Regions from separate parts of the Streptomyces sp. NPDC028314 genome, predicted to be linked through region 1. Evidence: riboswitches for the same ligand, from Rfam matches in the RefSeq annotation. Region 1 holds a riboswitch; the other holds the start of a gene.
The links. Region 1 has a riboswitch for cobalamin ahead of ACZ4TG_RS03690 (prenyltransferase/squalene oxidase repeat-containing protein). Riboswitches for the same ligand answer to the same signal wherever they lie in the genome.

Region 1 (7,127 bases):
GGGCTTCGGCTTGTAGAGCATCGCCCCGAGCTGGCTGTACTCCCAGGTGTTCTGGCCCGGGTCGGCGTGCCAGTACGACCAGTAGGCCGAGGCGGGCGGCGTCAGGACGCAGTCGTCCTGCTGCGGGGTCGGGAACTGCTTGCCGCCCTGGTAGCCGCTGTAGCCGATGCGGCAGATGAAGGCGGGGCCGTCGTGGCCGGTGCCGGTGGTGGCCCAGCCGCCCTGGTTGAGGAGTTCGTAGCCGGTGGTGGGCGTGGTGCCGCAGGAGCGGTAGACGGGGCCGCCCCAGTGGCTGAAGTCCACGGCGAGGACGGCTCCGGAGGAGGTGGTGCACTGTCCCATGGGCTGCGGGGCGGCCCCGGCCGGGCCGGCGGTGGCGGCGAGGGCCGCCACCGTCAGCCCGAGCGCGGCGGCCGTACGGGCCAGGGCGCGGAGCACGGGGTTGCCGCTCATGCGCTGCCTCCGGTGGTCTCGCGGCGGCGCTTCGCGGCGCGGGTGACGCCCCAGCCGCCGAGGACCAGGAGCACTGACGCGGCGGCGAGACCGCCGACCTGGGCGCCGGTGGAGGCGAGGTTGCCGCCTGAGCCTGAGCCTGAGCCTGAGCCTGAGCCTTTGCCTGAGCCCGAACCTGAGCCGCTGCCCGTTTCGCCGGACGTACCCGTTCCGCCGGAGGTGTTGGTTCCGCCCGAGGGGCCTGTTCCGCCCGAGGTGTTCGTCCCGCCGGCCGAGCCCGTCCCGCCCGTCTCCTCGCCCGGGGTCACGATCACGGGAGCGGAGGAGGAGCCGGAGGAAGTGCCGGACGAGGAGCCGGTGGTGCCGCCCGTGGTGCCGCCGCTCGTGCCGCCGGATGTCCCGCCGGTCGTCCCGCCCGTCGTCCCGCCCGTGGTGCCGCCGGTCGTGCCGCCGGTGGTGCCGCCGCCGGTCGTGCCGCCCGTGGTGCCTCCGGAGGTGCTGGGGACGGGTTCCGGGGTGGTGCCTTCGAGGCTGCGGGCGAGGGTGCCGAAGGAGATGCCGGTGGCGCCGCCCACGGCCTGCGCGGAGGCGCGGACGTCGGATCCGGGCTGGGAGCCCTTGGCGATGTTGAAGCCGCCGTCGCCGTTCTGCTGCGAGGCCAGGAACTTACGGGCCTTGGCGATGTGGTCCGCGTACTTCGTACCTTCCAGGGACAGGCCCTGCACGGCGAGGGCCGCCGAGTTGACGGAGTTGCCGGAGGCGCCGGGAAAGCCGCCGTCGTCCTTCTGCTGCGTCGCCAGCCAGGCGACCGCCTTGTCCACGGCCGTCTGCGAGGCGGCGTCGGGGAGCAGGTCGAGGGCCATGGCGGCCATCGCGGTGGAGTCGACCTCGGCCTGGCTCGCCTCGCCGATCAGGCTCGGCCAGGCACCCGAGGGGTCCTGGAGGTTCTTGAGGTAGGCGATCGGCTCTGCCGCGGCGGCCGTCTCGCCCGCGCGAACCTGGGCGATGACACCCAGGGACTGCGAGAAGACGGAGGTGGCGTTGGTGTAGTTGCCCTTGGCCGCGCAGCGGACCGGGGCCGGAGACGAGGCGGGGCAGACCGCCTTGGCGAGCGCGCCGATCAGGTCCTGCCCGCCGAAGGCGCGCGGGTCGCGGCCCACGGCTTCCGCGAGGAGGGCCGCCTTGCCGATGGAGCCGCCGCCGGCGTACTTGGTGCCGATCAGGGTCCAGTCGTGGATGCCGCGGCCCTTGCCGTCCTTGCCGCCTTTGTCGAGGAAGTCGACGATGTTGCGCAGGGTGGCGTTGTTCTCGCCGGTGGCCGCCAGCGCGTAGGCGCCGTCGATGGTCATGCCGTAGTCCGCGAAGCCGGTGCCCGGGCTGCTCTCGTAGAAGCGGCCCTGGATCAGCCGACTGGGGTCCGAGAGGTACGCCGAGCCCTTCTTCACGTCGGGCCCTTCACCCGGCGGAGTGGTCGGAGGCGTGGTGGGTGGGGTCGTGGGCGTCGTCGTCGGCGGCGTGGTCGGCGGGGTCGTGGGCGGAGTGGTCGGGGGAGTGGTGGGCGGAGTGGTCGGAGGTGTGGTCGGCGGGGTCGTCGGGTCGGGCTGCCTGGTGGTCAGCGCGACCAGGTCGCTCTCGGCGCCCGCGATCACGACCGGGGTGGTGGCGAACAGCCGCGGGTCGGTGTCGCCCTCCTCGAAGCCGAAGCCACCCTGCGGAAGCTGCTGCTTGGAGAGCCAGGAGACACCCGCGTCCGCGTGACCCGCATCGCCCAGGGCGCGCAGGGCCTGCGCCGCCCAGCCGGTGGAGTTCGCGCTGCCGGTCGTCAGGTACGAGGCGGAGGGCCAGGCGCCCGTCGGGAGCTGGGACTTCTTGAGGTAGGCCCGGGCCTTCTCGACCACCGCGTCGTGGCCGCCGGCTCGCTTGAGGGCCAGGGTGATCAGTCCGGTGGAGGCGGCGTCGCTGTCGCACCACCCGCCGGAGCGGATGAGGATGCCGGTGAAGCCGCCGTCCTCGCACTGGAGGCCGGTCAGCCGGTGAACGGCGTCGGCGGGGGGCGTCACACCGCCGTTGAGCAGGGCGATGACGGCCATGGCCTGGGCGTCGGACTGGCCGGTGGTGCGGAAGTCGCCCTTGGTGAGGCAGCCTTCGACCGTCTCGCCGTCGCCGATGTCCCTGGGACACACGTACGTGACGAGGTCCCCGAGCAGGTCGTGGCCGCCGAAGGCGCGGGGATCCTTCCCGGTGGCCTCGGCGACGAGCGCGAGGCGCGCGGCGGCGGTGGCGTCGGGGATCCCGTCCTTGCCGGCCGGGTAGGCGTACGCGTCCGTCTGCGCGGGCGTGGCGAGGAAGTCGGCGGCCTTCCGGGCGGCCGGGCTCTTGGGATCGGCGCCGGCCAGGGCGTAGACGACCTCCGTCGTGAACAGGTGGTTCGGGGTCGTGGCACCCTCGTCGACGACGCGCTCCCCGTCCGTCAGCTGTCCGGCGAGCCAGCGGGTGGCGGCGGGAACGTCGACCGCGCCCGGAGGCACCGTCGGGGGTCCCGTCGGTCCGGTCGGGTCCGGCGAGGGGGCACTGCCCCCGGCGCGCACGTCGTCGGGGGAGAAGGCGGGCTTGCCCGAGGTGCCGCCGATGTCGGTGCCGCCGTAGACCCAGGCGTCCACGTCGCCGGGCTTCGGGGTGCGCGCCATGGCGCCGAGCGGGCTGTAGGTCCAGTTCTTCTGACCGGGGGATGCGATCCAGTACGACCAGTACGCGGTGGCCTGCGGGGTGAGCACGCAGTCCTCCTTGTCCGGAGTGGGGTACTGCGTACCGGTGTTGAAGGAGCCGTTGCCTATGCGGCAGATGAACCCGTCACCGTCGTGGACGGTGCCGGTGGTGGTGAAGCCGCCCGTGTGCAGCAGCTCGTAGCCGGTCGTCGGGGTGGTGTCGCAGCCGCGCTCGACCTTGCCGCCGAAGGGGCCGAAGTCCACGGCGACGATGGCGCCGGTGGTGGCCGTGCACTGCTCGATCGGATCGGCATTGGCGGACGAGGGAACCGTGAGGAAGGCCACGCCCGCACCGAGCGTCAGGAAGGACGCGGTCACGAGGGAGAAGAACCGCCGTCTCGTCCCCGACTGCCGTTTCGCCTGTTGTTCGGTCCCCACCGCGGCCCTCGTCTCTGCCGTACGGGACCGGAAACGTGGCGAGGAGCCCCCGCACGGCGGTGCCGTGGGGAGGCGGGACGACCACGCCGTAGTCCGCGACGGCGTTCTTCGTTTCATGACACTGCGCCAGGCATTCCGACTCGCCCGGATCGCTCCGGGCCTACGGTTGCGGGTCAGCGCCGGACTTCGACCGGCTTCCCCTGGTGCTGAGTACTTATCAGCCGGAGTGCAACACGGATCCCGTGAGGGCGTCAAGGTGGCGTGCATCTCATCGGCCCGTCCCCGCCCGAGGGTTCGCCGGGACGCTGGCGGACCCTTGATCACTCGGGTAGCGTCCTGCGCTGCCACATGGGGGAATCCGGTGCGAAGCCGGAGCTGACGCGCAGCGGTGTGGGACGGCGGGGGCCGTCTCCGAGCCCGAATGCCCATACGGCGATGCAGTACAGGAAGCCGTACCACGCGTTCCGGACGGCGGCCCCCCGGCATGCCCGGCCGTGCTCGCGCACGGCTGCCCGGCGCGGGGAGCGGCTGGCGTCCGCCGATTCCAGGAGCAGGCCATGTCCCGTCCCCGTACCTCCCGCCGCCTCGCGCTCGCGGTGCCCGCCGTGCTGGGCGCCTTCGCCCTCACCGCGCTGCCCGCCTTCGCGACCTCCAGCCCCGCGCAGATCGCCACGTCCAAGACGAACGGTGTCGCCTACCTCAAGTCGCTCCAGGCGGCGGACGGTTCGTACGCCGGCTCCGGGCTGTCCAACGAGTGGGCGTTCAGCGCCTTCGCCGCGGCCGGTACGGCCGTCGTCGACGTGGTGCCCGGCGGCGACACGACGAAGAACGCCCGCACCGTCTACCGCAACCTGTTGTCGACGGCGGGCTGGCCGCAGGCCTCCCCGGTGGTCACGGACTACGAGCGCGGCACCCTCAACGCGTACGCGGCCGGCATCGACCCGGCCCGCGTCTCGGCCTCGCGCAACCTCGTGGCGAACATCTACTCCTACTGGCAGACGGCCGAGGCGGGCTACTTCGGCCCGTCCGGGAACTTCAACGGCACCGTTTTCGCGGCCCTTTCGCTGGGCGGAGCCAAGACCCAGGCCGGCGGCAGCCGCATCCCCCAGGCCCTGACCGACTCGATGGTCACCCGTATCCGCGCCAACCAGCACGTGGACGGCGGCTGGACCTACCAGAAGGCCGAGGGCAACCCCACCGTCCTGAACTCCGCGGGCGACGTCGACATGACCGGCGCCGCCATGGCCGCCCTCTGCGCCTCCGGAGTCCCCAACACCGACGCGGACGTCGTCCAGGCCAAGAACTTCCTCAAGAGCACGCTGGTCGCCAACAGCGGTGCCTTCAACTCCCTCTACGGGGTCAACACCAGCTCCAACGGCTGGGGCGTCGCCGGCCTCAACGCCTGCGGCTTCAACCCGCAGTCCGGTGACTTCCTCACCGGACTCGGCAAGACCCCCGTCGACTTCCTGATCGCCAACCAGTACAACCCGGCGGGCGGCTTCAAGTACAAGCCCTCCGACACCAGCCCGTCCGCCTACTCCTCCATCGACGCCCTGCGCGCCGTCGCCGGCGGCGGCTTCACCACGGCCCCGCCGGTCCCGGTCACCGCCGGGGCCCCGCAGTGGGTCGCCCAGTCCGCCTTCACCGCCGGCACCGCCACGAAGCTGGCGCTGAGCGTCGACGACGGCGCGGGCAACCTCAAGGTGTGCTCGGTGGCCTTCACCCCGACCGGTACGACCACCACCCTCGGTGACGTACTGGCCGCCGCGACCGGCGCCGCCACCCCGTCGGGCTGCGTCACCGGCGTGACCCCGTCCTCCGGCACCGGGACGATCACCACCGTCAACGGCAAGGCCAACAGCGGCTCGAACACCTGGAAGGTCAGCGTCGACGGCTCGGCCTTCGCCGGTGCGCTGCGCGAGAAGGTCATCAACGTGGGTGACACGATCGCCCTGCGCTGGGGCGCCTGATCCCGTTCCGGGTGCGGGGCCCCGTACGCCGGGCCCCGCACCCGGCCTCGGATCGCACCGGCCGTCAGAGCGCCCGCGGCAGCGGCCGCTGTGGGGGACCGGTGTACGCGCCGAGGGGCGGATCAGGGCGACCGTCTTCCACTTCTCCCGGCTTGGCGGGACCTGCCCCCTGGACGGGCCGGGGACGGCTCAGCCGTGGAAGGAACCGTGCCGTCCCGCCCCGGACGCGAAGCGCGCGGCACCCGAGAGGGTCTCGCCGGCCGACAGCGGCACCATGCCGTGCCGCAACTCGGCGGCCAGCGCCTCGGGCTCCGCCAGCCCGTGCTGCTCCCGTACGGACAGCCGGTCGTGGCGCAGGCACAGCTGCGGGAACGCCGCGATCTCCCGCGCGAGTTCCTCCGCCGCGTGCCGGGCCCGCCCCGGCGGTACGAGACGGTTCGCGAGCCCGATCGCGTACGCCTCGGCGGCCGGAACGGGCCGGCCGGTCAGGATCAGGTCCATGGCGCGGCTCTCGCCGATCAGCCGGGGCAGCCGGACCGTGCCGCCGTCGATCAGCGGCACCCCCCACCGGCGGCAGAACACCCCGAGGACCGCGTCCTCCTCGACCACGCGCAGGTCGCACCACAGGGCCAGTTCGAGTCCGCCGGCCACGGCATGGCCGGTGACGGCCGCGATGACCGGCTTGGTCAGGCGCAACCGGGTCGGCCCCATCGGGCCGTCGCCGTCGGGCTCCACGCGGTTTCCGCGTTCGGTGCCGACGGCCTTGAGGTCGGCGCCCGCGCAGAACGTACCGCCCTCGCCCCACAGCACCGCGACCGAGGCGTCGTCGTCCGCCTCGAACTCCCTGAATGCATCGGCCAGTTGCCTGGCCGTCGGCCCGTCCACCGCGTTCCGCGCGGCGGGCCGCGACAACACCACGGTCGTCACGGGCCCGTCACGCTCGACGCGGACGGAGGGCGCGCCGCCCTGTTCTTCCGGTGCCGCCGGGATGTCGGTCATGGCGGCATTCTCACGTGTCCGCGGCCCGACGGCCAGAGCGGCGAGGAGGGCTCATCGCGGTGTCGTTCCGGAACGCGCTCATCGAACGGCGTCCGGCCCGACGGCCGGGGCTCCGTCGTGGCGTGCGCGATCACGGACCACGACCCCGCCCCGGGCTGCCGCCCTGCCGCTGAAAGGTTCCCGCAACTGCCTCTGAGAGGAACTCCGTTGACCGGCGCAGCGGCGCGCCGGGCAGACTGCTGGGCTGAGCGGGTGGTCATGTCCATTGCGGGAACGGTCAAGCTCCGGGTGATCCTTCTGTGCGCCGGACGGGTGTGGAACGTGCACGGCGCAAGCCCCCAGGGAGACCACGACACCACGCGCTGGTCTGGGACGAGCCGAGCGCACGCTGTGGGCGGCGGGAGCCGACGTATGGCCCGAGACGTCGGGGAAGGTCCACGGGCGTCTGGTGGGTTACGCGTACCGGGACGACGAGGCCGAGCCGCTGTCCTGCGGCAAGGACCGCGACTCCACGATGCGTGAGAAGGTCCGCCTCTTCACCCGCGCCGGGCAGGAGTCGGCT
Region 2 (7,127 bases), 210 kb from region 1:
ACGCGGAGCGGTACGCCCTGGACCACCACGGTCTCGACGAGGAGTTCTGGGGGCGGATGACCGCGCACTACAGCCAGGTGGAGATCGTGGAGCTGAGCATGAGCATCGGCTCCTGGCTGGCCTTCGGCCGGCTCAATCACGTGCTGGGCCTCGACAGCGTCTGCATGCTGCCGGGGAGTTGAGGTGGTCCGGGGCCGGTCGGAGATTCCGGTCGGAGATTCCGGTCGGCCCCGGGAACCGGTCATCGCTACAGGTCGGTGGCGATGATCTTTTCTATGTTCCGTTCCGCGAGCGCCGTGATGGTGACGAACGGATTGACGCTGGTGTTGCCGGGGATCAGCGCACCGTCGATCACGTACAGGCCGGGGTGGCCGTGCAGGCGGCCGTAGTTGTCGGTGGCCTTGTTCAGGATCGCGCCGCCGAGCGGGTGGTAGGTGAGGTGGTCGCCCCAGATCTTGTTGGTGCCGAAGAGATCGGTCCGGTAGATCGTCCCCTCCTTCGAGTTGATCTTGTCGAAGATGGTCTTGGCCATGTCGATGGCCGGCTGCTTCCAGGCCGTCTGCCAGTTCAGGCCGACCTTCCCCGCCGCCGCGTCCCAGGAGAACTCGGCCCGGTTCGGGTTCTTCGTGATCGACAGGTAGAAGGACGCGTACGTCTCGATCCCCGTCGGCAGCGGGGCGATTTCGGCGAAGGCGCCGCCCGCGTCCCAGTTGTCGATGCCCCCGCAGGGAATGGAGGCCTGCACCTTGCCGGTCGCGTCCCACATGTGATTGGCGCGGCCGCACATGACGTTCCCGTTGTCGCCCCAGCCCTTGCCGATCTCGTTGTTGAGGTTCGGCAGCGCCCCGGTGGCCTTCAGCTTCACGAGGAGCTTGCTCGTGCCGACACTGCCCGCCGCGAAGAACACCTTGTCGGCGACGACGGTCTTGGTGGCGATCGTGTCGCCGGTGGTGTTCAGCTGCTCGATGACGACCGTGTAGCCGCCACCGGCCGAGGGGGAGACGGTGGTGACCCGGTGCAGGGGCGAGATGCTGACTTTGCCCGTCGCGCGAGCGGCGGCGATGTAGGTCTGCTGGAGGGACTTCTTGCCGGCGTTGTTCCCGTAGAGGATCTCGCCGGCCACCGCGGACTTGGGGACGGTCCCGGCGACCTCCTTCTTCATGTAGTCCCAGTCGTAGACGTCCGGTACGAACACGAAGGGAAAGTTGGAGCGCTGGGCGTGCTTGCGGCCGACCCGGGCGAACTGGTAACAGTCCACCGTCTCGAACCAGTTGGGGTCGATGAGCCCCACGCCGAGGCCGGCGTTGGCCCGCGGGTAGTAGGTGGTGTACATCTCCTCGGCGTCCACCGACGGCAGGATCGAGGCGAAGTTCTGCCGTTTGGGAGTCACCGCCATGCCGCCGTTGACCAGCGAGCCGCCGCCGACCCCGCGGCCCTGGTAGACGATGATCCCGCCCATCTCCTCGGCGTCCAGGATGCCCGTGTACTTGGGGACGTCCTTGTCGATCGGGAAGCCGAGGAAGTTGCTGAGGGGTGCCTTCGTCCTGGTGCGCAGCCAGTAGGAACGATAGTCCGGCTTGGTGGTGTTGGCGAAGATCTTTCCATCGGTGCCGGGGGTGTCCCAGGCCATGCCCATCTCGATCATCTGGACGTCGACACCCGCCTGGGCGAGGCGCAGTGCGGCGACGGAGCCGCCGTATCCGGTGCCGATCACGAGGACCGGTACATGGGCCCCCGCTGCGATGGGGGCGTTCGCGGTGACTGTTCCGGCGCGGGCGGCCGTGGTGTTGACGGCCAGTGCCGCGGCTCCAAGAATGGAACCGGTTCCAGCGATGAATCCACGGCGTGAAACACCCTTGGATACCTTGTTGTTCAGGGATTTGTCACTCATGTGACGTTCCTCACTCTCGACGGAGTGAGAACAAGTTCTACTGTTGCTTGCGTGGTAAGTCACTACATACGCCGAGGTAATTTCCGGCCGCTTCGGGGCCGGTGGCCCCGCGCAGCCCCGTGACGCCCGTGACGCCCGTGGCGCCGGGGTCGCAAGCGGCGGCCTCGTCCTAGGGGAGGCTCCACTGGGCCACGTCGTCGGCGAGTCCGGCGTTCAGGGCGAACTGCACTGCGGCGGGGGAGCTTTCGGCGGGGATCCGGAAGGCGATGAACCCGAGCGCGGTGTCGCCGGGGTCGAGGGTGACGGTGGCGGGAAACGCCGGTCCCGCGTCGGTGGGGGTGTCGGATCCGGTGTAGCGCCGCCCGGAGGTGTCGAGCAGGTGCGCGGCGGGCGCGGGGGAGTCCTCGTACGGGGCCGTGCCGGTGTTCTCCAGCTTCAGCTGTACGGCGACCAGCCGGCCCGCGCCCTCGGGCGCGGGCCCCGTCGGGCTCGCCGGCTTCGCGGGGTCGGCCACCTTCGTCAGGGTGACGTCGAGGCGCTCGCCGGGCCGGGTGCCGGCCAGGGAAACGGTCTCGGAGGAGCCGGTCGGATCGCCGGGCCCGGAGTGGGCGGGGGCGTGGCCGGCCGGTGCGGCGCCGAGTGCGGCGGTGGCGAGCAGCACGAGAGCGGCGAGCGGGCTCCGGAGGCGGCGCGCGGCTCCCGTGATCCGCGTACGGCGCATGGCGGCACCTCCTTCACTGCCCCCCGCCCACGATCCTCCGCGGGTGGCGCTCGCGCCACCCGCGGAGGATCGTGGGCGGGGCCGCCGGCCCGGGCCCCCGGCACGGATCGGCTCGGGCGACCCGCTCGCCGCCGCCCGGACCTCCGGGGCACCCGTACGCGCTCGGAAATTCCCCCAGTTGACCACCGAATTCGGTGGATCTTCGGGCCGAGCCATGTCATGGTTGGTCTCGCCGAAGGGGTGTAGCTCAGCTGGCCAGAGCAACGGTCTCCAAAACCGTAGGTCGCAGGTTCGACTCCTGCCGCCCCTGCAAGAAGCAGCACCAGCGTGGATGCGCAGAACGCCCAGGTGGGAGACCTCTTCCCAGCTGGGCGTTCGTCATCTCCCGGCGTCGAGGTCACCGCCCCGGCTTCGGTCAGCCGCGGCCGGCCTCGGCGCAGCGTACGCATGTCGTCGCCGCCGGGCGTACCTCCAGGCGGGCCTCCGGTATCGGCTCGCCGCACCCCTCACACCGCCCGTAGACGCCTTGCTCCAGGCGGTCCAGTGCGTGGTCCAGCTCCCCCAGGTACGCGTTGGCCTGGGCGAGCAGGGCTGCGACATGGGCACGCTCGAAAGCGGTGCTGGACCCTTCCGGATCGTGCTCGTCGTCGACCGCCACGAGGGCGTTCGCCTCGACGATGCCGTCGAAGTCGCGCCTCAAGGCCGCGATCTGCGCACGTGTCGAGGCCTGCTCGGCCGCGATCCGTTCACGGACGACCGAGGGGAAGTCCGTAGCGGAAGGGGGAGGATCGGGCGTACCGCTCATGCGTGCGACAACGTCGGGGCGGGGGTGTGCATTCCGCGCTCCATGAGCGCGGTGGCCACGGCCGAATGCCGAGAGACCGGCGCTGACCTGCGGACACGCAGCAGCCCTCCCGTGGGGAGGCCGGGAGGGGCGTGCGCCCGGGATGGTCCGGGGCCACACCATATGCACTGCTGCGGGTCTGCGGGTAGCCATGTGACAGGAGAGGTTCCGGATGGGGCGGAGCCGGCCGACGGTCCGGGCGCACGGTGTCCGGATGCGCGCGGGAAGCCGCGGCCCCAGGGTGGATGCATGTCGGACCAGTCGCCACCGCCGGGACAGGAGCCTCCCCGCTGGGGTCAGCGGCCTCCGCCGGGATACGGAACACCGCAGCCGCCCGGAGCGTCGTGGGGGTCTCCGCCGCCTCCGAGGAAGGGCAGCACCGGCCGGATCATCGGGCTGTCCTGCCTGGGGGCCATTGGTCTGCTGCTGCTCATCGGCGTGATCGGCGCCCTCCTGACCGTGTCCGGCGGAGGAGAACCCGACCGGCGCCCGGCCGTGCCGCCGAGCCCGTCGGTCTCGGGGACGCTCACCCCGTCGGCCGGTGAGAGGCCGGCGACCACCGGGCCCGCGGGCGACGTGAAGATCACCGGGTGCGAGCTCGACCCGGACACGGGCTGGGGGAGCGCCGAGCTGCTGATCACCAACCGGTCCTCCAAGTCGAGCAGCTACATCATCAGCGTGGAGTTCGTCGACGCGTCGAACAAGCGGCTCGGCGAGGCCGCCGCGTTCTCGAACAACCTCGCGCCGGGGCAGAGCGCGCGGACCACGGCGCAGGGGCTGGAGCAGATCCAGGACAGGATCAGCTGCCGGATCACGGACGTGACCCGCTACGCCTCCTGACCCGGCCCGGATGCGACCGGAGACCTCCCGCCGCATCGTGGTGGCATGGAGCATGCGCCGATCGTCGTGCACCGGATCTCCGTCTCGGGCGGCCGGAGGGTCACCATCCGCGTCCAGGAGCAGGACCCGGGCCTGGCCCAGGAGCAGGCCCAAGAGCAGGCCCAGCCCCAGGAGCAGGGGGAGCCCCGGGCCCCGGATCGGGAGCAGGTCCTGGGCCTGGCCCACAGTGACGCGGACGTGATCGAACTCCTGCGCCGGGCCGGGGTGGCGGACCCCGACGAACTCGTGCTCGGCGAGGAAACCCCGCTGCTCAGCTGGGAGGGCGACGAGCCCCACGTCTACCTGCCCGCCCCGCCCGACCCCGACGGGTTCTGAGAGCGCTCGCCCGGTCCGCACCCGGGCGTCTGGCAGACTTGGCAGGGTTCTCCCAGGCGGTGCAGGACAGGAAACCGGTGCGAATCCGGTGCGGTCCCGCCACTGTGACCGGAATCCGCCCCGCGCGGATCCGGGAGTCAGACACTGACGCACCGCCTCTTCACTTCGACCGGGGACGAGGATCCCCCGGAGAGGCTTCGCCATGCCGCGTTCCCGCGCTGTTCTGCGCTCGCTCATACCCCTCGCGCTGCTCGCGCCCCTTGCCGCCTGCGGGGGTTCGCCGGGCGGGAAGGACGCCGCCGCGCGCGCCGGCGCCGTGCCCGGGTTCCCGTACACCGTCGCCAACTGCGGTGTCAGCACCACCTACCAGGTCCCGCCCGAGCGCGTGGTCACCCTGAACCAGCACACCACCGAGATCATGCTGGCCCTGGGACTGGAGCGGAAACTGGTCGGCACCGCCTACCTGGACGACGCCGTCCTGCCCGCCTACCGGCCCGCGTACGAGAAGACGAAGGTGCTGGCCAAGGAGTACCCCTCCAAGGAGGTCCTCCTCGGCGCCAACCCCGATTTCGTGTACGGCGGTTACGCCAGCGCCTTCGACAAGGCGCAGGGCCGCGACCGCGAGGGACTGGCCGGGTCCGGCGTCAACTCCCGTCTCAGCGTGGAGTACTGCACCCAGGGGCCGGTCGGGCTGGACCAGCTCAAGACCGAGATCACCGAAGTGGCGCACACCTTCGGCGTACCGGAGCGCGGCGCCGAGCTCATCGCGGACGAGCAGCACCGCATCGAGGCCGTCACCGCGCGGGTGAAGGACAAGGCCAAGCCGTCCGTCTTCGTCTACGACTCGGGCGAGGCCTCCGCCTTCACCTCGGGAGGCAACGGCATCGGCAACGAGATCGTCTCCCTCGCCGGGGGGACGAACGTGTTCGCCGACCTCAAGGACACCTTCGGCGACGTCGCCTGGGAGAAGGTCATCGAGCGGGCACCCGAGGTCGTCCTGATCTTCGACTACGGCGGCACCACCGTCGAGGCCAAGAAGCAGCGCCTGTTGAACGACCCGGCCCTGGCGCAGGTTCCCGCCGTCAAGAACCAGCGGTTCGTGGTGCTGCCGCTGTCCTCGGCCGTGCTCGGAGTACGCGTCCCCGACGCCGTCGAATCCCTGGGCCGCCAGCTGCACCCCGACGCCGCGTGAGCTCGCGCCGTACCCCGGCCGCCCTCGTGCTCCTCGCCGCGGCGCTCATCGCGTCCGCCGTCGCGGGCCTCGCCCTGGGACCGGTACGGATCGCCCCCGGCCAGGTGCTCGACATCGTGCTCGCGGGCCCCGGACCGGGCGGCGGGGCCTTCGGCTCGATCGTGTGGGACGTCAGGATGCCGCGCGTGCTGCTCGGCGCCGTCGTCGGCGCCGGACTCGCCGTGGCGGGCACCGTCCTGCAGGCCCTCGTGCGCAACCAGCTCGCCGACCCCTTCCTGCTCGGCGCCTCCTCGGGGGCGTCGGCCGGGGCCGTGCTGGTGATCGTCTTCGGTACGGGGACCCTCGGATTCGCGGGCGGGGCGGGCGTGCCGCTCGCGGCGTTCGCCGGGTCCATGGGCGCGCTCGTCGCCGTCTACGCGATGGCGCGGCGCGGCGGCACCATGACCACCGGCCGGCTGATCCTGGCCGGGGTCGCCGTCCAGTACATCCTGTCGGCCCTCACCAGCCTGGTGCTGGTGCTGGCGGCACACCCCGACCAGATCCGCAGCGTCCTCTTCTGGACCCTCGGCGGGCTGGGCGGTGCCCGCTGGGACGAACTCGCCCTGCCCACGGCCGCGCTGCTCCTCGGCACCGGCCTGCTCCTCGCCCTCGCCCGGCCGCTGGACCTGCTGCTCGCCGGGGAGGAGGGCGCACACACCCTCGGCCTGGACACGGCCCGGTTCCGGGCCGCCGTGTTCGTCCTCACCTCCCTCGTCATCGGTGTGCTGGTCGCCTACAGCGGCGCGATCGGCTTCGTCGGGCTGATGGTTCCGCACGCCGCCCGGATGGCGGTGGGCGCCGGACACCGGGCGCTGCTGCCGGTGGCCGCGCTGGGCGGGGCGGTGTTCCTGACACTGTCCGATCTGGCGGCCCGTACGGCCGCGGCGCCGCAGGAGATACCCGTCGGCGTGGTCACGGCACTCGTCGGCGGGCCGTTCTTCCTGTGGATGCTGCGCAGGTCCACCCGTACCGAGGGGGTGGCCGGATGAGCCTGCTGACGGGACGCCCGGTGGAACTCCGCGTCGAGGCCCTCCGTTACGAGGTCGAAGGCAAGACGGTGCTGCACGGAATCGACCTCACCGCCCGGCCCGGCGAGACCGTCGCAGTGGTCGGGCCCAACGGCAGCGGCAAGACCACCCTGCTGCGCTGTGTCTACGGCACCCTGCGCCCCGCCTCCGGCCGGGTGCTGCTGGACGGGGTCGACGCGGCGTCGCTGGGCGTCAAG

Region 2: linked by a shared signal. The riboswitch ahead of ACZ4TG_RS02765 (ABC transporter substrate-binding protein) and the one ahead of ACZ4TG_RS03690 (prenyltransferase/squalene oxidase repeat-containing protein) in region 1 are both predicted to bind cobalamin.

What each region holds. Positions count from the first base shown of each region.
Region 1 covers NZ_JBVHTP010000001.1:816,539-823,665, reverse strand. Annotated here, with positions in the region: gene ACZ4TG_RS03695 (hypothetical protein) at 1-453, opposite strand, end outside; gene ACZ4TG_RS03690 (prenyltransferase/squalene oxidase repeat-containing protein) at 450-3,596, opposite strand; cobalamin riboswitch at 3,705-3,837, opposite strand; cobalamin riboswitch at 3,912-4,040, shown strand; gene ACZ4TG_RS03685 (prenyltransferase/squalene oxidase repeat-containing protein) at 4,154-5,566, shown strand; gene ACZ4TG_RS03680 (crotonase/enoyl-CoA hydratase family protein) at 5,756-6,565, opposite strand.
Region 2 covers NZ_JBVHTP010000001.1:610,165-617,291, reverse strand. Annotated here, with positions in the region: gene ACZ4TG_RS02800 (carboxymuconolactone decarboxylase family protein) at 1-182, shown strand, start outside; gene ACZ4TG_RS02795 (GMC oxidoreductase) at 248-1,891, opposite strand; gene ACZ4TG_RS02790 (DUF4352 domain-containing protein) at 2,061-2,612, opposite strand; tRNA gene ACZ4TG_RS02785 (tRNA-Trp) at 2,849-2,922, shown strand; gene ACZ4TG_RS02780 (TraR/DksA family transcriptional regulator) at 3,028-3,417, opposite strand; gene ACZ4TG_RS02775 (FxLYD domain-containing protein) at 3,895-4,296, shown strand; gene ACZ4TG_RS02770 (hypothetical protein) at 4,342-4,671, shown strand; cobalamin riboswitch at 4,698-4,838, shown strand; gene ACZ4TG_RS02765 (ABC transporter substrate-binding protein) at 4,874-5,863, shown strand; gene ACZ4TG_RS02760 (FecCD family ABC transporter permease) at 5,827-6,891, shown strand; gene ACZ4TG_RS02755 (ABC transporter ATP-binding protein) at 6,888-7,127, shown strand, end outside.